Regions from separate parts of the Carnobacterium sp. CS13 genome, predicted to be linked through region 1. Evidence: predicted binding sites of a transcription regulator. Region 1 holds the regulator's gene; the other holds the start of a gene.
The links. Region 1 encodes LexA, which represses DNA repair genes until DNA is damaged. Its sites were predicted from a motif close to CNAACANNTGTTNG; they were not measured.

Region 1 (10,771 bases):
CAACGTTCCCCTACTTTCATACATTTTACCTTTTACATCTTGATTTTTAACTATCTCTCTATTCTACGCCATTCTTGTACAAAAAGAAAACTTTTTCATTCATTTTAATAAGAGCCGGTTTTAATAAAAGCAAAATCGAGTCTGTCGCTTCTTCTTTTTCCAAATACTTTGGTGAATTAAACTAAGATAAAATTGCTTGTTTTTTTGAAATAGCTTGCTAAAACAACTCATCTCGCTCATAATTATACCATCACAATATCGTTCAGTCATCTGAACGCGAAAGGTTGAAAGCCATTGTTTTTTAGAGTATTACGTAGTATCGTCGGTTTCTTATTAGCCATTTTAAATGGGAATGCGCATTATCAAAATAAAGAGAAGCTGCCTAAAGAAGGTTCTTTCATTTTAGTAGCTCCTCATCGTACATGGATCGATCCAATTTATTTAGCACTAGCTGCTAAACCTCATGAATTCACGTTCATGGCAAAAAAAGAGTTGTTTAAAAATCCAATTATGGGATGGGTCATTCGTCACGCTAACGCTTTTCCTGTTGATCGCCAAAATCCTGGACCAAGCGCTATCAAAACACCTGTAAAAATTCTAAAACAAGGAGAGCTTAGTCTTGTTATCTTTCCCACGGGAACTAGACATTCTTCTGAGCTCAAAGGCGGTGCAGCCACCATCGCAAAACTAAGCGGTGTGCCCATTATCCCAGCAGTTTATCAAGGTCCTTTGACCGTTTCAGAGCTGCTTAAACGAAAACGGATAACGGTCCGCTTTGGTGATCCGATCACCATTGAAAAAAGCACAAAATTAACTAAGGATAACTTGAAAGGTATCGAAGAACAAATTCAGCATGCCTTTGATCAACTGGACCATGAAATTGATCCAACTTACAAATACGATTACCACAAATAATTCATTTTATTACCTAAAAAAGGCAACGCTTCAGCTGAAGTGTTGCCTTTTTTAGGTTCTATCATTTTGGGTGTTGGTAAGTGAAATGACTATATGCTACAATCTTGAAATTTTTGGAGGAATAGTGGCTGCTTGTAGCCATGAAAAGGATTCAATGCGAATTACGAAGCGTTTACGCTTCGTTTGAGGCTTGAAAACCTGGAGACCCAAAGAGGCTCCAAGCGGTCCCATGGCTTTCTACAAGCAAACACGTAAGTTCCGAAGGAAATTTCAATCTAAGAGACACCAACACGATTTGATAAAGATCCCTTTTTTACTATTTCACCAGACCATTGTTTTGAAGTCGGTACATTTCATGGTAAACACCATTTTGTTTAATCAATTCGTCATGTGTTCCTTGTTCGATGATCTCACCATGATCTAAAACTAAAATCATATTGGCATCACGAATGGTTGACAATCGATGGGCTATGGCCAATGTAGTACGCCCTTGCCGCATTTTATTCAGACCTTCTTGAATCAATGCTTCTGTCTCTGTATCAATATTGGCTGTTGCTTCGTCCAGTATCAGTATTTTAGGATCCGTTACGATTGTACTAGCAAAAGAAATCAATTGTTTTTGACCACTGGAATAACTTGCTCCTCTTTCAATCACTTTCGATTCATACTGATTAGGCAGCTGCTCAATAAAGGCATCTGCTTGAACAAATTGAGCAGCGGCTTCAACTTGACGATCAGTAATGGCGGGATTTTTCAGACGAATATTGTCATTAATGGTTCCGTAAAATAAGAAGGAGTCTTGCAAAACCAACCCCATTTTGCTACGCAATTCCTCAATCGGGTATTTTTTGATCGAAATACCATCAATTAAAATATCCCCTTCCGAAAATTCATAAAAACGCATCATTACATTGATAATAGAACTTTTCCCACTTCCTGTATGACCGACTAGAGCCACTGTTTCGCCGGGATTCGCCGTAAAGGTAATGTTATTTAACACATTCTTTTTACCATCATAAGAAAAACTAACATTTTTAAACTCAATTTTCCCTGCTTTGATCTTCGCAGAGCTATCAGGTTCTTGCTGAGGCGTGAGTTCTTGATTATCCAATACATTCAATACCCGGTTACTTGAGACCACGCCATCTTGAAAAATACTCAAGCTATCCATCATACGAACCATCGGATTGAAGAAATTTCGCACATAAGAAGCAAATGCATAAATAACACCAACTCCAACCGCTCCAGTTAAAGCGTTGTATCCAAAAAAGCTTAAAACGACTACCAAAGCTAATGTATCCAATAAGTTAATGATCGGACCAAGCAGCAATGCATTGGCTTTAACCATGGCATAACGCGATTCGAAATAAGAACTGTTGGTTTTTTCAAAATCTTTTTGCAATCTTTTTTCTTGTCGAAATTGTTGGATGATACTCATTCCAGAGATTGATTCTGCCAGCTTTGTATTTAAGATACTCAGCTTTTCACGCATACTCCGGTAGATCGTCGAACTGTATTTTTGATAATACCAAATAACTATCAGTAATACTGGAACGAATAACATGATCCACAAAGTGATTTCCAAACTTAATAAAGCCATCGCAATAAAAGAAGCTACAACTCCAAAAATCCCTTGCAAAACGGTAAGAAATACTTCAAAAAACTCTTTGATCGTCTCAGTATCATTGGTTACGCGCGTCACGATTGAACCAGCAGGCGTTTGATCAAAAAATCTCATCCCTAAAGTATGCAATTTAGTAAACACTTTGTTCCGGATATTCTCCACTGTTTTTTCAGAGGCCAAATTAAACAGGTACAGGTTTAAATACCAAACAATAATTTTGAGCAAGGTTACTCCGAAATAAGCAGCGGCAAATAAACCGATAATTCTAGTTGTGGCTGTTTGCGTTGCTAGATAATCATCCATAAACGTTTGTAAAATACGAGGCAACACTACATTCGTTATAGCCACTAATACTCCGAAGAAAATAGCCATAAAAAATTTACCTTTAAACGGGGCGCCAAATTTAAATATTCTACTCACAATTTGGAACTGTTCTTTAAGAGGAAAGGATTTTGACCCACTTGTTTTTTGCTCCATTAGTCTCCCCCTCCTTCAGTTGTTCTTTCCAATTGCTGTTTGTCATACATTTCTTTATACCAACCATTGAGAGCCAATAATTCTAAGTGAGTCCCGCGTTCAATGATTTTTCCTTCTTCGATAACGATGATCTCATCAGCATGCAACACACTGCTGATGCGATGAGCCGCAATAATCGTAGTTTGTTCTGACCGTTCGTGTTTCAAAGCATTCAAGATAGCTTCTTCCGTTTTGGCGTCCACAGCTGAAAGTGCATCGTCCAAAATCAACAGTTCTGGTTTGATGATTAGAGCACGAGCAATTGAAAGCCGCTGTTTTTGACCGCCGGACAATGAAACTCCGCGCTCTCCCACTAAAGTATCGTAGCCTTGCTCCATTTCCATAATATCTTCATGAACAGCTGTTAGTTTCGCTGCATGCTCGACTGCGGATTGATCTAATTCTTGATCTGCAAAACGAATGTTTTCTTTGATGCTCGTTGAAAACAAAAATTGGTCTTGCGGCACATAACCGATATGCTGCAATAGAGCATTTAAAGAATAATCCCTAATGTCTGTATTTCCATATCGGATTTGGCCTTTATAGCGGTCGTATTCACGCAATAACAATTTGAACATAGTTGTTTTCCCGGATCCGGTTTTACCAACTACTCCAAGTGTTTGGCCTCGTTTCAATTCAAAATGAATGTCTTGCAAAACAACTGCAGAGCTTTTTGGATAACAAAACTTTTCAACAGTGTAATCGATATCTCCTGTGATGGCAGTTTGAATGGCATCAGGATTTTCAACGATTTTAGATGTTTCTTGCAAAAGACCTTCAACCCGGTCGTAGCTTGCACTACCTCTTTCTAGAATATTAAATAACCGTCCAATGGCAAACATGGGCCAGACCAACATCGCGATATAGTTGATAAAGGTAACAAAGTCACCGATGGTTATCGCATTAGTCATCACAAGATGTCCTCCGACGATAATGGTTAAAATATAAGAAATACCAATAATAAAAGTCATTACTGGATCAAATAAAGAATCAATTTTATAGACTTTTCTATTTGCAGAAACAACCTGTGCCGTTTTTAATTTGAAATCTTCCACATCTTCATTTTCCTGTCCAAAAGTTTTAATCACTTTCATTCCAGAAATGCTTTCTTGCGTTTTATCGTTCATATGTGAAAATGCAGCCTGTGCTTTACGGAAACGTGTATGCAATTTAGAACCCAGCACCCGCGAAGCAACTCCTAACAAAGGCAAAGGAATCAAGGCAATCAATGTAAGCCGCCAGTCAACCACTATCATCATAGCTGTAATCGTTATGCCGCCCGTAATAATAGAATCCACAAAAGTTAAAATCCCGCCTCCAGCTACGTTTCGGATGGCATTTAAGTCATTCGTCGCATGTGCCATCAAGTCTCCTGTACGGTATTTTTGGAAAAAACTATTATCCATCTCCGTAAAATGATCGAATAAACGTTTCCGTAAAATCCGTTCTAGCTTAGCGGATGTTCCCCAGATGTTCATACGCCAAATATAGCGAAAAAGATATTGCGTAAGAGCTGTGACAGTTAAGATAATGAGCCATTTAATCAAAACTATTTTGGTCAAAGAACCTTGTTTGATTTCATCGATCACGATTCCAAGGATTCTCGGTGGTAATAGTTGTAAAATTGAAACCAGAATTAAAAAACTGATTCCTGTAATATAGGCTTTTTTCTCTTGTTTAAAAAACCAACCTAACTTTTTATAGACGCCCATATAACTTTTCACCTACTCCCTTTTTTGTCCTTTTAAAAGGCTGTTTATGAAATAAAAAATGCGAACAGAAAAAATCTGCTCACATAAATAATATAAGCAAAACATCATATGCCGCTTATTTTTTTTTATTTGCTTTATCTGATTGCACTTTCATCGATGCCATCATTTGTTTGATTTTCTTTTCAGATGGTTTTTGACCCATTTGCATCATCAACATACGTAAAGTATCTTCATTAATTGGCGGGTTCTTTTTGAAATAATCCATCATGTATTTTCTTGCTAAGAAAAATCCACCAACTAAACCTGCAATTAACGCAAGAATAATAAAAAGTATTGCTAAACCTGTGCTCATTTCATTCACTCCTTTCAAAATCTCTCAATGGTTAATTGTACTAGACTTTAAACTAAAAATAAATAGCTAAACGCCTTACTTAAGAAAAAAATGTACCGTTTGCCTGAAGATCTTTCAATTTCCATATAAGAAAGCCATGTGAATTGAACTGTTCTCAATCCACATGGCTGACAAATGAAGAAATAGTCTATAGCTTACTGTAAGCCGCTACAACATTTTCCACTGTAAACCCATAATTTTCAATAACCGTAGCACCAGGTGCACTCGCGCCATATTTGTCGATGGCTACCATAGCTCCATCTAGACCAACATAGCGTTCCCAGCCAAAGCTGGCGCCCATTTCAATGGAAACCCGTTTGCGGACGGCATTCGGTAAGACAGACTCTTGGTAAGCTGCGTCTTGTTTTTCAAATAGATCAAAACTTGGCATCGAAACCACGGAGACATCTTTCCCGTCTGCTTTTAATGCTTTTTGAGCCTCTAATGCTAAGGCTACTTCAGAACCTGTCGCAATCAAGATGCCTTCAGGCGTTTCTCCTGATTGAGGTGAAAGAACATAAGCCCCTTTAGCCACGCTTTCTTGCGCTTTTTCTTGTGTGCCTGGTAAAACCGGCAAGTTTTGACGAGATAAGACCAATAATGTCGGGTGATCCGTTGACATTATTGCGATCTTCCAAGCAGCGGTTACTTCATTCCCGTCTGCTGGACGCAAAACAGTTAAATTCGGCATGCCGCGTAAGCTAGACAAGTGTTCAACCGGTTCATGGGTCGGTCCATCTTCGCCGACTGCCACCGAATCATGGGTAAACACATAGGTTACCGGCAATTTCGAGATCGCCGCTAAACGAATCGCTGCACGTAAATAATCGGTAAAGACAAAGAACGTGCCGACATAGGTTCTTGAACCACCATGTAAAGCGATTCCGTTAGCAGCAGCTGTCATCGCAAACTCACGGACACCGTACCAAATATTGCGGCCCTCATATTGTCCCGGTTGGAAATCTTTTTCTCCAGCAACCATCGTGTTGTTTGAAGACGATAAGTCGGCTGATCCGCCCCAGAAATAAGGAACTTTTTCAGAGATAGCAGTCAAAACTTGGCTTCCGGTAACACGAGAAGCTAAAGCGTCGTCTTCTACGGAGAAGCTTGGCAATTCACTGTCCCAACCTTCTGGCAGTTCAGTAGTCATCGACAATTCGAATTGAGCCGCTAGCTCAGGGTAATCTTTACGGTAAGCTTCAAAAGCAGCCGTCCATTCTTTTTCCGCTGCAACGCCTTTATCGACCATCGTTTCTTTGAAACGTTGTGCTACTTCAGCGGGCACGAAGAAGTCTTCGCCTTCCCATCCGTAAGCTTTTTTCGCTGCTTCGATCCCTTCGGGACCTAGTGGAGCACCGTGGACTTTATGAGATCCCGCATTAGGAGCCCCAAAACCGATCACCGTTTTCACTTCGATCAAGGTTGGTTTCGTTGTTTCTGCTTTTGCTGCTTCAAGTGCAGCATTGATTTCGTCTAAATCGTTTCCATCTTTTACTAAAATATAGTGCCAATTGTACGCTTCAAACCGTTTTCCAACGTTTTCAGTGAAGGCTTTTGAAGTCGGTCCATCCAATGAAATATCATTCGAATCGTATAACATGATCAGTTTACCTAACTCTAAATGACCCGCTAAACTTGCTGCTTCTGCAGAAACCCCTTCCATTAAATCGCCATCGCCACACAAAGCATACGTGTAATGATCCACGATTTGGTGATTTTCTTTGTTATACGTAGCGGCTAAATGGGCTTCAGCCATTGCCATTCCTACAGCATTTGCGATCCCTTGTCCTAATGGACCAGTAGTCGCTTCAACCCCATTGGTATAGTGAACTTCTGGGTGTCCAGGAGTCTTACTTTCCCATTGGCGGAATTTTTTTAGATCATCAATCGACACCTGATAGCCTGCAAGGTGTAAAAGGCTGTACAACATCATTGAACCATGGCCGGCTGAAAGGACAAACCGATCCCGATCCACCCACGTTGAATTTTTAGGGTTTACTTTTAATTGTTGCGTCCAAAGAGTATACGCCATCGGCGCTGCCCCCATCGGCAAGCCTGGGTGACCAGAATTGGCTTTTTGCACTCCGTCTATACTCAGTGTTCTAATTGTATTTACCGCTAATTGGTCCGTATTGTCAAACAAGTAAATCATCCTTTCAATTGTAATACCTCTATTTTACTGTTTTATTCCCATTGAAGCAATCACTGAATGCATTTTTTATAAAGACAGTCTTTCTTTCCTCATACCTGCACTATTTATCGCTCCATTTGTTAGGAACGGTCGTGGATGCCTTTTTCTTTTTGGATTTCTTTCAATTTATCGGGAGTCACATCGTTGCCTTCCTCATCAACAACTTTTAGTCCTTCGATATGATTGCGCATTCCTCCTCGAAAAGCCGCTAAATACGCTTCGCGAAGTTTTTTTTGTTCTGCTTGTTCAGACAAGCTCAGCCCTTCAGCTTTAGATTTATTTGCTAATTCATTGATTCTGGTCAATTGTTCTTTAGGTAACATTTTACTCACTCCATTATTTGTATTCTTTAGCTACTATACCAAAAAAATCCTATAAAATACATCAAATTGATTTTTAAATATAGCGAACATTTGTTTGATTCGCATATAATTTTATGGTATTCTATGAATAAGAAATATATAGGAATTGAGGTGCAGCTATTTATGCGTAAAACTCCAGAATCTAGACAAATTGAAGTATTACAATATATCCACGAACAAGTCCAATCAAAAGGTTACCCACCGACTGTACGCGAGATTGGAACAGCCGTTTCTTTATCTTCTACATCGACTGTCCATGGGCATCTGTCCAGATTGGAAAAAAACGGGTTTATCCAACGAGATCCTAGTAAACCGAGAGCAATCGAATTAACAGCTACGGGGTTATCAAAATTAGGTGTTCAATTAAAACAAATTCCTTTGCTAGGAACTGTTACAGCGGGCGAACCCATCTTAGCAGTAGAAGAAGCGACCGATTATTTTCCGCTTCCGCCAAACTTAAAACAAGAAAGCGAATCGCTTTTCATGTTGACTATCCGTGGGGAAAGCATGATCGATGCTGGGATTTTTGATGGTGATGAAGTGATCGTCCGCAAACAATCCAGCGCCAACAACGGAGATATCGTTATTGCCTTGACCAATGAAGACGAAGCAACATGTAAGAGATTTTATAAAGAAGATCATTATTATCGTTTGCAGCCGGAAAATGAGACCATGGATGCTATTATTTTAGATGAAGTATCTGTTTTAGGAAAAGTCGTAGGACTTTACCGCAGCCATATATTTTAATACAAAAAGTCGCTAAACAAATTTTGTTTAACGACTTTTTATATTGTCCATTATTAGTTTATCAAGCTTCTAGTATTCCATTAAAGCTAAAATATCGTATCCTTTAATTTTGTCACGTCCATTTAAATCGGTTAACTCAACTAAGAAAGCCATACCGACTACTTCTCCTCCTAGTTGCTCAATCAATTTGACTGTTGCCGCAATTGTTCCACCAGTAGCTAGTAAATCATCGCAAACCAGCACTTTTTGTCCAGGTTTGATAGCATCTTTATGAATTTGCAAAACGTCATTGCCGTATTCTAAACCATAGTTGACTTCGACTGTGTCACGAGGCAATTTTCCTTTTTTACGTGCCGGCGCAAAACCGATACCTAATTCATAGGCAACGGGACATCCTACAATAAATCCACGAGCTTCAGGTCCAACAATCATATCCACGCCTTTATTTTTTGCGTATTGAACGATTTCGTTGGTAGCATAACGGTAAGCTTCTCCATCTGCCATTAAAGGTGAAATATCACGAAAGATAATGCCTTCTTCGGGAAAATCGGGTACATTTGCAATATATTTTTTTAAGTCCATTGAAACTTTTCCTCCATCCAATTTTACAGTTCTTTTTTCAACTGTTGTTTTAACCAGGTTTCTAGTTCAGTAAACCGACTATAGATCAAAGCTTCTTCAGCTGCTATTTTTTTCAAACGGTTTTGATAAGTAGTCGATTCAGTCAACTCTTTCTTTTCAGCATTTGGAACAATATTCATAACACCGTCTTTTATTGTAACAAATCCTACTTCAAAAAACACAGAAATCATAAAAATCAATAGTTTTTCTTTTATTTTCAAATGCGTTGCTAATAAACTTATTTTATGACGAACATCAATATCAATATGAGTTGCAGTATACTTAAAAACTTGTGAAAATTGCATCCGACTAGGTATTCCAGTAAGATAAGCTTCTTCTTGGTTAAAGAAACAAGCCACAACCTTTGTTGGCTCTACCTGATTCAATACAGTGCTTAATAAAGTTAAATCTGAGGGGCAATCAACTAAAATAAGTTGATCCGTGTGCAGGATAAAACCCTCGGCACTTTCTTGATCAGTGATCAAATGACTGTAACTTGTCTCAGTGATGCTGCTTTCATATTGTTGATAGTTTTTTTCATTGAAAAATAAATAATCAGCAGGTGCCATCTGCCAAATTGCTGGAGCGATTTGAGTACTTCTCAAATCAAAAACTTGCACTCCCTCAATTGCCAAGTCTTCAATCATCAACTGAGGCTTACGCAACCCATTCCATTCATTAATGCTTAACTGTCCTACAATCGATAGTTCAGCATCAGCACCAATCTCAGCTGCAACAGGGCCGAATTGAAAACCGATCACATCTAAAGCTGCTGTTTCATCCGCTATTTTTAATTTCAAATGTGCATTATCTCCGCCGATACGTCGAACATCTTGTGCTTTTACATTTTCGAATAAAAAGACCGGTTTAGGATTATCCGTTCCAAAAGGAGCAAGCTTTTGCAGCTCTTCGATTGATTCCACGCTACTCTCAGCTATGGTCAACCGTTCATCAACTACGATTTCTTCCGTTAACTGCTCAGCTAAACCGCTTTGCAGTAAGAAAGCATTGAGTTCTGTTTGAATCGCACCAATATTCTCGACAGGCAGTGTCAAACCTGCTGCCATATGGTGTCCGCCAAAATTCGTCGTCAAGTGACTGACATCTTCTAATGCTTCATACAGATGGTAAGCTGACACGCTTCGTCCTGATCCTTTAGCTGTCCCATTCGTCCTATCCATATTCAATACAATAGCTGGTTTTCCAGTCTTGCCAACCACTTTGCTGGCCACGATTCCTAAAACTCCTTCATGCCAGCCTTCTTTTGCTAATACATACACATGCGGGTTCGCATCGCTTTTTTCAATCATATCAAAAGCTTCAGCTGTGATGGTTGAAACCAAGGCTTGTCGTTCTTTATTTTTCTCATTAATTAACTGAGCTAAGGAATTCGCTTCGGCCTCATCGAATGTCGTCAACAATTCTACAGCAGGAGCAGCCTCGCCTAAACGCCCAATCGCATTCAACCGAGGGGCTAAAATAAAGCCAATCGTCTCTTCATCCACTTCTGATTGCTTGGCTCCAGCCACCTTGCATAAAGCAGCTAAACCCACTCTTTGCGATTCTCTTAAAACAGCTATTCCTTGCATGACCAAAGCCCGGTTTTCTCCTAATAAAGAAACTAAATCCGCCACGGTACCAACAGCTACTAAATCGAGTAATTCAAGTGGAACTTCACCCAGTAAAGCAGTC
Region 2 (10,771 bases), 280 kb from region 1:
CTTAATGAACAAATTAGGCATTACAGATATTAACGAAATGATTTACATTTTAAACAATAAATCAGGATTATTAGGACTTTCTGACGTATCTAGCGATATGCGTGATGTAGAAGAAGCAGCTGAAGCAGGCAATGAACAAGCACAAACAGCATTAGATATTTTTTATAACCGTGTACAAAAATACATTGGTCAATATTTTGCAGTATTAAATGGTGCAGATGCAATTGTCTTTACAGCAGGTATTGGTGAAAACTCTCCAGAAACTCGTCAAATCATTATTGACGGAATGGATTGGTTTGGAGCAAAAATTGACGAAGAAGCAAATAAAGTGCGTGGAGAAGAGCGCATTATTTCAACAGCTGATTCGAAAGTTAAAGTATTGTTGATTCCAACGAACGAAGAAATTGCAATTGCTCGTGACGTAGAAAGACTACGCGTTAAGTAATTAAAGAGTTAGCAGAGAAAAATAAACTTTGATGAAAACACCTTGTGCTCTAGAATGTAGAGGGAACAAGGTGTTTTTTGTTCTTTGTTAAATCGCATTGGTAATTCTTAAATGATAGAACCGTTTAAGGAAATAAGCCGCAATTTTTTGAAATTAATGACTATCAAAACAATATAGAGCTAACTAGCCGCTTTTTAGATGAATTGAAAGGCGAAAGGGTAACTATTCTGCTAGCTATCTGTTAGGTGCGAGCAAAAAATGACTAAGAACTTTAACTAACTAACTAACTAACTAACTAACTAACTAACTAACTAACTAACTAACTAACTAACTAACTAACTAACTAACTAACTAACTAACTAACTAACTAACTAACTAACTAACTAACTAACTAACTAACTTACTTGCCCACCTGTTTATAGGGTTATAATAATCTACTCAATTTTCGTTTATAGGTGATAAAAAGATTTTTCATTCCTCTTGAGATTGCAGTGTAAAGAATCTTTTGATCTCTTTCAGTTGAGTAGTTATCTTCTGAAGCATCATAAATGAGTACATTATCAAATTCTAAACCTTTTGATAAACTAATCGGCAATACATCCACAATTAGATTACCCTCTAAGTGAATTCTAAGCATTTCAGCTTCTGTTTCAGTTTTGGTAATAATATTCCTGGATTTTTAAATTAGACAGCTGAAAAGGCCTTGAAAAGTTATATTTTCAAGGCCTTTTTTGGGTTAAAAAATTATGAGTCCCTTTTATTCTCTAAGTCAGTTCTGACAATAAGAACGTCGCATGACGCATGTCTGATAACGTATTCAGAAACAGAACCAATAAAAATCCGCTCAACGGCATTTAAACCGGTAGCTCCTAATAAAATCAAATCAACATTTTTATCTTCAGGTATTTGTTTTGCAATTAATACTTTTGGAGAACCATATTCAATAGAATAGCTAATATCTGCGACACGGTGGTTCTTAGCATAGCGTACGTATTCTTCTAAAGTAGTTTTGGCTTGTTCATTAGCTTTTTCAGCCATCGAACCATCAAAAGTAGAAATACTTTGAAAAGCTCTTGTATCAATAACGTGAACAAGCAGCAACGTTGAATTATTCCGTACAGCTACTTGAACGGCTTTTTTAAAAGCGAGTTCCGCTTCTTTTGAACCATCAATTGCGACTAAAATACGATTGTATTGTTGTAACATATAAACCACTCCATCCTTATAAAATTTTAATGTATGATGATGAATAGATTGTTCTTATAGTTATTGTACCCTAAAAAAATCCGTTTTCATAGAAATTACATTTATTTAAGTAAGGGACTCTTTAAAAGAAAAAATGAAAGAGTCAAAAGTTGTAGATCAAGGCATTAAACGATTTAAACCAAAAATAAAAATAAGCATACAAAAGCTGATTACACCTAATACAGAAAAGGCAAGCCAGAGCGGACGATAAAAAACCAAAATAGCAGTAGCAAATCCGTTAATAGCTAGTAAGCTTCCGATAAAAGAAAAAAATTTCTGAGCAAATCGAGCTTTTTCAGATTGAGATTCAGTAATAAAAACAGTTGCTTTGCCGCTCCATAAGAAATAGGCTGCATAGAAAAGCAGTAACGTGAAAAGTCCAAATAAAATAGATACGAGCATGATGTATTCTCCTTTTTATCTTCTAATGGTTTTTGCGCTCCAAGGGCACTGTAACTATTGTATCATCAGGGAAAAGAAAAAAGCCATTCAATAAAGAATGGCTTTCAAAGTCTTTCAACTTTAATTAAGAAATCCGGTGATGCCGTTGGTACGTCCAGGTTGTATTGAACCCGCAGTTAGCAGGTGGGCTCCGCTGTCAAACGTCTAGCTACCAAGTGAAAAGGCATGCTATCAGTTTGAATCAGTTTGGATCCCAAGGTAATATTAATTGTTCGGTCAACACATGTTGGACATGACGAACATCTCAGAAATCTTATCCTTATAGTAGCATATACCTATAATACTGTCAAACGATTGAGCTGTCTTTTCAAAGATGAAACAGCTTAGAATGAATGAAGAAAGCGTTATTTTTTCTTTTTCGCTTGATTTATTTTGTCGTACTGTTGAGCTAATGCGTCTTCGTATTTTCCAGTGTGATTGGGTTGGTAATACAGAGCCTGCTTTAATTTATCAGGCAAATATTGTTGATCGACCCAAGCACTAGGATAGCTATGAGGATATTGGTAAGTTACGCCCCGACCTAGTTTTTTAGCACCGCTGTAGTGGGAATCTCTTAAATGATCGGGAACGTCACCGCTCTTTCCTGCTCGAATATCTGCGAGAGCAGCATCAATCGCTACGTAAGTCGAATTTGATTTGGGGGAAAGAGATAAATCGACTACAGCGTTAGCCAAAGGAATTCTAGCTTCCGGAAAGCCAAGTTTTTCAGCTGCTTGTACAGCGGTGACGGTCCTTTGAGCAGCTGCAGGATTGGCTAAACCAATATCTTCATATGCGATGACCATTAATCTTCTAGCAATAATTGGCAAATCACCGGCTTCAACTAAACGGCCTAAATAATGGAGTGCAGCATTAACATCACTTCCGCGAATAGACTTTTGTAATGCTGAGATAACATCGTAGTGAGCATCGCCGTTTTTATCGTGAGTCAACGCTTTACGCTGAATACATTCTTCAACAATATCTAAGGTAATCTGAATGGTACCCGTTTCATCAGGATCAGTTGATTTAACGGCTAATTCTAAACCATTTAAAGCACTTCTTAAATCTCCATTGGTTGCTCGGGATAAATGCAAGAGTGCTGTATCCGAAAGAGCAACAGATTCATTGCCTAGTCCACGTTCTTTATCTTTTAAAGCACTCATTAAAGCTAGTTGAATGTCTTCAATGGAGAGAGGCTTTAATTCAAAAATTTGCGAACGACTCCGAACAGCGGGATTTATTGTGATATAGGGATTCTCGGTCGTAGCCCCAATCATGATGACACGACCATTTTCCAAGTGAGGCAATAAAAAATCCTGTTTTGGTTTATCCAGACGATGAACTTCATCAAGCAATAAAATAACAGAACCGCTCATTTTAGCTTCTTCTACGACCACTTGCAAATCTTTCTTCGTATCAGTAGCTGCATTCAACATCCGAAAAGCATATTGGGTGGAACCAGCAATAGCACTAGCAATACTGGTTTTTCCAATTCCTGGAGGTCCATATAAAATCATGGAAGACAGCATTTTAGCGTCCACCATACGACGGATGATTTTTCCGTTGCCTACTAAGTGAGTTTGTCCTACAATTTGGTCAATATTAGTCGGACGCATACGAAAAGCTAACGGTTTATTCAAAGCAGAAGGCCTCCTTAAAAATTCTTTCTATATAGTATACCATTTTAGTGGAAAGTCTTCTACTGATTAAGAACATTTGTTTGCTTTTTCGAAACCGGTAAAACTTCTTTTGGCCGCTTGCAGACAAGCAGAGAGGCTCCCTATTCTATAAGAATTATGCTATTATGGACTAGATTAAATGGGGGAATAGGTAATGAAAATTTATCGTCAGTTATTTATTATTTTGTGTTTTTCATTTATAGGAGAAATGGTTTCAAAAGGATTTGATTTGCCGGTTCCCGGCAGTGTCATTGGCATGGTCTTATTATTTTTAGCTCTGCAATTCAAATGGCTGGATGTGAAGTCAGTTGAAAAAGCAGGAAACTTTCTTTTAAGCAATTTAAGTCTTTTGTTTGTTCCAGCTAGCGTAGGGATAATGGTTTATTTTCCCCTTATTAAAGAAAACTGGTGGATCCTCTTGATCATTTTATTGTTGACTTCTGGCTTCACATTGATTTTTGTTGGACTATTGGTTCAAAAAATAAAAAGAAAATTTGAAGAGCATCCTTCTGGAAATCATAAGAAGCGAAAGGCAGTGGTAGAACATGGTACAAGAATTAACAAGTAACCCGCTTTTTGGTTTGATTTTGGCCATAGGCATGTACTTGCTAGCTCATGCTCTATTTCAGAGGTATCCTTATCCTGTTTTAAATCCGTTGATCGTTTCGACTATTTTTATTATTCTTTTTTTGTTGAGTACCGGTATTTCATATGACGATTTTTATGTTGGTGGCAGCGTGCTGAATATGCTGATTGGTCCAGCTACGGTGGCATTAGGAATCCCTTTGTACCATACTTTTCATTTATTGAAGAAACATTATAAATCAATCTTGATTGGAATTTTTTTAGGGACTATAGTCTGCACGTTTTTAACGGGCATTTTGGGAGTAGTTTTTCACTTAAATGAAAAAATGATTGCTTCTTTAATGCCAAAGTCGATCACCTCTGCAATAGCTATTGAAATATCTGGAAAAATGGGAGGTATTCCTTCTTTGACACTAGTTTTTGTAATTGTTTCTGGTATTATGGGCGCAATGATGGCACCGGCTATTTTTAAATGGTTTGCAATCACCGATGATATAGCTCAAGGCATTGCTTTAGGAAGTGCTGCTCATGCTGTTGGAACGTCAAAAGCTATTGAACTTGGTGCTGCTCAAGGAGCAATGGCGGGGTTAGCCATTGGTGTGACAGGTGCAATTACCGTGTTTGTTGCTCCATTCATGTTTAATGTCATCCAGTCTTTTTTTCTCTAAAGTTCTTTGTGTGTTAATCTAAGTTAGTCGCTTTTTTTATAACAATTTGCCATAATTAAAAGAAACGCCGGTTAAAAAAGTAAAGCCGGGTATCAGAAATAACTGAATGAAAGGGGTTCGCCAATGAAAAAGAGTAATGGAACCTTTAACGAACCCCAAAAAACTATTAGGGGTGAAGAGGTGGGAGAATTGACGGAAAATTCACAAGTAAAAGCTGTCTATCAAAAACCCGCTTTAGTTGAAATAGATGAAAAGGGACACTATTTAGAAACTGCTGCTCAAGCGGAAGCTATTTTAAATGAAGCATACCGTCAATCAGAAGAAATCTATCGAGATGTTCAACAACAACTAATGGACTTAAAGAATTTGATTCATGAAAATGAATGTCTTCTCGAACAAAGGCAAAAACAAATGACAACGCAAGCGCATAATGAGGCAAATGAGATTCTAGCTGCTGCAAAACAAAAAGCAGATCGTTTAAGCAAAGAAACGGCTGCGAAGTTGAACAAAGAGAGAGCTGACTACCACGCTGCTTTAGCTCATGATTTAGAGCGGTTGACAAAAGAAAAGGAATGGTTTGCATTTTATCAGGAGCAATCAAAAGAGAATTTAGAAAGTAAAGAAAAAATACTCTTTTTTAATCAACAAAAAATACAAGATGACTATCAATTAAGAGAACAAGAATTGCAAAATCAACTGATGTATTATCGTGAATTGAACAGTAAAAGAAAAATAAAATCATTTAAAATTGGACTAACTATTTTTATTTTGACTGGTATCAGTATTGTCCGACTTTCCTTTTTGCAGCATCCTACTTTTATTGTGCCTATTTTAATCGCTTGTTTAGCCGTTTATCTTGTTTACATTAATCTAACAGACGGCAAAACAGAAAAAGAAACGAAAAAAACAGCTTTTCATAATACGGTATTGATCGAACAAAATAATGCTTTAAAAGAAGAAATAAGTGGTCTTGAAGAAGATCTTAAAAAGCTGCTTAAAGAAAAAAGCGACGCCGAAAAAGCAGACCGCACGTATACTGATCGATTCCAATTTTTAAATATTATGCAACAAGACTTGAAAGAATCAGAAATGAATCGAAAGATACTAGAATCTGAGAATGCAGCTTTAAGAAAGTACTTGATTTCTGAAGATTCTACGAAAACTAAGCCGTCTGAGTGACCGTTTCTGTATCTTAATGCTAGTGAACGAATGAATCTAACCGTGAGTTTTCCGCCAAACTTCTATGGGAAGAGTCTTTCTTTTACATGAAAACTGAAACGAATATGTTTCTCTTCTGCAAAGTGTAAGTTATACTAGATAAGATTGAAGAATTAAAGGAGTCGCTAAAATGAACCAATTATCTGCATTTGAACAAGTAAAAGAATTTCATACGGTTTTTGATAAACCGCAAAAAACAGTTCCAACAGCATTGACACCAGATGAAGCACTTAACCGCGCAGCATTTTCAACAGAAGAAATATTAGAATTTCTTTATGCTAGCGTTGATGGAGAGCTGGCAGCATTCGAAAAAATTGTGTCGGATTGGCAGAAAACGGTTGATACATCCTTAATTAAAACCGCACGGAACAGAAAAAGATAGACAATTGTTTAATCGGACAAGTAGATGCATTGACAGATGCCAATTATTTTAATTATGGTTCCTTTGTCTTAATGGGAGTAAATCCTGATCCGATTTTTTCTATTGTTCATGAAGCTAACATGGGAAAACTATTTCCGGACGGAAAACCTCATTACCGCGAACATGATGGCAAAGTAAGAAAGCCTGAAAATTGGGAAAAAGATTTTGCACCGGAACCGAAAATTCAAGCTGAAATTGAAAAACAAATTATCGAAAAGAAGAGGGCATAATTTAATGAAAACATTAAAAGAAAATATTAAAGAACTTGAAATACCTGCAGCTTTTTATAAAGCTGTTTACGGAGTTGAAAAAGAGGGCTTGCGCGTTCTATCTAACGGAGAATTAGCATTGACTGATCATCCTAAACAATTTGGGAATCGAAGTTTTCATCCGTACATACAAACCGATTTTAGTGAATCACAATTAGAATTGATCACACCGCCAGTTAACAGCATATACGAAACCCATCGTTGGTTAAGTGCTATCCATGAAGTCACTTTGCGAACAATGGCAGATGATGAGTATATTTGGCCAATGAGTATGCCGGTTGTTTTGCCAAAAGAAAATGACATTTCAATAGCAAAACTAGACAAAATTGAAGATGTGAATTACCGGAACCATTTAGCGGAAAAATATGGAAAAAACAAACAGATGTTAAGTGGCGTGCATTACAATTTTGAATTTGATAAACACTTTATCGATGAGCTTTATCATAACCAGACTGATATCGCTGATCCTATTCAATTTAAATCAGCTGTTTACTTGAAGTTAGCGAAAAACTTTCTGCGTTACCGTTGGTTATTAACGTACCTTTTAGGAGCAGCTCCAGTAGCGGATTCAAGCTTTTTTAAGAGCGAGCGTTATGAAGAAACACCACCAAAAGGATATGTCAGAAGTATTCGCAGCAGCCATTATGGTTACGCCAATACAGACGATGTAACGATATCTTTTGAAACACTAACGGACTATGTTGAAAATTTAGAAGAAGCAGTAAACGAAGGAAAATTATTCGAGGAACGAGAGTTTTATTCAGGTGTTCGATTACGTGGCACGAAAACAGCTCGCGAGTTATTAACAAAAGGCATTGCTTATGTGGAACTGCGCATTTTTGATTTAAATCCATTTGATGCTTATGGGATATCTGAACAAGACATGCAGTTTATCCATCTATTTTGTATGTTTATGGTCTGGAAAGATAAGGCTTCTGATATGAATGATGTTGCGTTAGGGAAAAAAATGAGTGATTTTGTAGCTTTGGAGCACCCTTATGAAAATACTGAATTCCAAGAGGAAGGTCTAACTTTAATTGAGGAAATGTTAGAGATGATTCAACTTACGAATGGATCTGAAGCAGCCTTGGAGTGTGTCCGACAAGCAAAAAAACAATTGTTGGATCCTAAATTAACACTCGCTGGCCAAATGATCAAAGGGATCGAAGAAGCGGGTTCTTACCTAACGTTTGGCTTGGAACTAGCTCATAATTACAAACAAGCAGCTTTTGAGAAGTTTTATGCCTTGAAAGGTTTTACCAATATGGAGATGTCGACTCAGTTGTTGATTTCTGACGCCATTCAAAAAGGCATTAAAATAGACATTTTAGATGAAACAGAGCAATTTTTGAAGTTAAGTTACAAAAAACATACCGAGTATGTAAAAAATGCTAATATGACTTCAAAGGATCAGTACATTGCTCCGCTTATTATGGAAAATAAAACAGTCACGAAAAAGATTTTAAATGATGCAGGTTTTAAAGTACCTCAAGGGGAAGAATACCATACTGAAGAAGAAGCTAATGCTGGTTTTTGGCAATATGCGCATAAAGGCATTGTTGTAAAACCAAAATCGACTAATTATGGCGTAGGCATTTCTATCTTTAAGGAAGGTGCTCGTTTTGAAGATTATCAGTCAGCGATAAAATTTGCTTTTAAAGAAGACACCACTGTATTGGTTGAAGAATTTATCGAGGGCACAGAGTACCGCTTTTTTGTTTTGAACGATGAAGTAGCGGCAATTTTATTGCGTATACCTGCTAATGTTATCGGAGATGGCCAGCACACAGTGAGAGAATTAGTTGCAGAGAAAAATAAAGATGTTCTTCGCGGCACAGACCATCGAGCTCCCTTAGAGAAAATACAATTAAATGAAATTGAACAATTGATGTTAAAAGGACAAGGCTATACGACTGAAAGCATTCCTGATGCAGATGTCAGAGTTTATTTGCGAGAAAATTCAAATGTTAGTACTGGCGGAGATTCTATTGATGTCACAGATATTATTGACGACAGCTATAAAAAAGCAGCCGTTGAAATGACAAAAGTCATTGGAGCTAAAGTTTGTGGAGTAGATTTGATTATACCGGATTACCAAAAACCATCTACTCCAGAAAATCCGGGGTACACAGTTATTGAAGCTAACTTTAATCCAGCTATGCATATGCATGCTTTTGTTTCTGAAGGTCAAGGTCGCCCGTTAACGATCGGCATTTTAAAAATGCTTTTCCCAGAAGCCGTACAATAAGAACGATAAGAACAGCAGGCATCCAGCTTAATGCATTTGGAGGCCTGTTGTTTTTACAGATTTTAAAAGGACAATTTGATTCAACTATTGTTGAAAGACAAGATTAGTGGTAGAATTTTAGGAATTAAAGAATGCGGTCAGGGAGGGTTATAATGGAAAATATTTACTTAGATCATGCGGCGACTAGTCCGGTACACCCTGAAGTAGTAGAAATAGTTTATGAAATGATGCAAAATCATTATGGAAATGCTTCTAGTATTCATAATTTTGGGCGTGACAGTCGGCGTATTCTAGATAATGCACGATTAGTTTTTGCTGCTAGTATCGGCGCTAAACCAAGTGAGATCGTGATAACAAGTGGCGGAACAGAAAGTGACAATACAGCTGTTTTCGAAACAGCGTTGTCTCGGATGACAGAAGGAAAACATGTGATCACCTCAACTATCGAACACCATGCGGTTTTGAGACCGATGGAGAAATTAGAGTCGCTTGGTTTTGAAGTTACTTATCTGCCGGTAAACTCGTTTGGCCTAGTGGATCCAGAGCAAGTCCGAGCAGCATTGAGACCGGACACTATTTTAGTTTCAATTATGTATGGGAATAATGAAGTTGGATCATTGATGGATATCAAAGCTATTGGCGAAATTATTCAAGAAAGTGAAACGACTGCGTATTTTCATACGGATGCCGTCCAAGCATATGGATTAGAAACAATTGATGTTAAATCTAGTCATATTGACTTATTATCTACTTCGAGTCATAAAATTAATGGTCCTAAAGGCACAGGGTTTCTATATATCAACGAAAAAATTAATTTGCCAAGTTTTATGTTAGGCGGCGAACAGGAAATGAAACGCCGGGCTGGAACAGAAAATATCCCAGCGATTGCCGGTTTTCAAAAAGCCGTTGAAATCGTTCAAAATGAAAAAGAACAGCGGAAAGAGAGTTATTTGGGATTCCGTAACCAATTATTGGAACGATTAAAAAAAGCCGCCATTGCCTTTGAAGTCAATGGCAGTTCTGAACAACATCTAGCACATATTCTGAATATTTGGTTTACGGGTGTTTCTTCAGAACAACTCTTGATGTTATTAGATTTAGCTGGAATAGCTGTATCAGCTGGTTCAGCGTGTACAGCTGGCAATATTGATCCTAGTCATGTCCTAATGGCTATGTTTGGATCTGACGACCCTAAAATTTCTGAATCTATACGAATCAGTTTTGGCTTAGGGACAACTTCTCAGTCAATCGATCATTTGGCAGATGAATTGATCAAGATCATCGCTAAATTAAAAAAGTAAGAGCAAAAGATAAAAAAGGTTTAAACAGTATTGGTAAAAAGCAAGAAGCCTATGTATAGTTAAAGTGAAACTAAATCTAACCGAGGTGAATGAAATGGCATTTGCAAAAACAGCAAAGCTTCAAGGTTCCAATGAAAAATATGCAGTCCATCCAGAGGTGAAACGATATACTTTACGCGATAATGGATTTGAAGAAACAAAAACAGGAAATTTTCAATACATTCGGGCGTTGGATGTTGTTCCTGAAA

Region 2: JHE06_RS04335 (replication-associated recombination protein A) is a predicted target of LexA. The motif match lies at 3,844-3,857, and genes of this name have one in related genera.

The regions. Positions count from the first base shown of each region.
Region 1 covers NZ_CP067364.1:1,174,998-1,185,768, reverse strand. The annotation lists gene JHE06_RS05795 (lysophospholipid acyltransferase family protein) at 295-915, shown strand; gene JHE06_RS05790 (ABC transporter ATP-binding protein) at 1,232-3,016, opposite strand; gene JHE06_RS05785 (ABC transporter ATP-binding protein) at 3,016-4,767, opposite strand; gene JHE06_RS05780 (YneF family protein) at 4,883-5,119, opposite strand; gene tkt (transketolase) at 5,307-7,310, opposite strand; gene JHE06_RS05770 (DUF896 family protein) at 7,430-7,672, opposite strand; gene lexA (transcriptional repressor LexA) at 7,835-8,458, shown strand; gene JHE06_RS05760 (adenine phosphoribosyltransferase) at 8,528-9,040, opposite strand; gene recJ (single-stranded-DNA-specific exonuclease RecJ) at 9,064-10,771, opposite strand, start outside.
Region 2 covers NZ_CP067364.1:891,402-902,172, forward strand. The annotation lists gene JHE06_RS04310 (acetate kinase) at 1-445, shown strand, start outside; gene JHE06_RS04315 (ATP-binding domain-containing protein) at 870-1,049, opposite strand; gene JHE06_RS04320 (universal stress protein) at 1,190-1,651, opposite strand; gene JHE06_RS04325 (hypothetical protein) at 1,808-2,092, opposite strand; RNA gene ssrS (6S RNA) at 2,219-2,406, opposite strand; gene JHE06_RS04335 (replication-associated recombination protein A) at 2,497-3,774, opposite strand; gene JHE06_RS04340 (CidA/LrgA family protein) at 3,968-4,381, shown strand; gene JHE06_RS04345 (LrgB family protein) at 4,359-5,066, shown strand; gene JHE06_RS04350 (hypothetical protein) at 5,190-6,245, shown strand; gene JHE06_RS12305 (hypothetical protein) at 6,415-6,666, shown strand; gene JHE06_RS12310 (hypothetical protein) at 6,696-6,935, shown strand; gene gshAB (bifunctional glutamate--cysteine ligase GshA/glutathione synthetase GshB) at 6,940-9,222, shown strand; gene JHE06_RS04365 (cysteine desulfurase family protein) at 9,375-10,523, shown strand; gene JHE06_RS04370 (DUF1831 domain-containing protein) at 10,618-10,771, shown strand, end outside.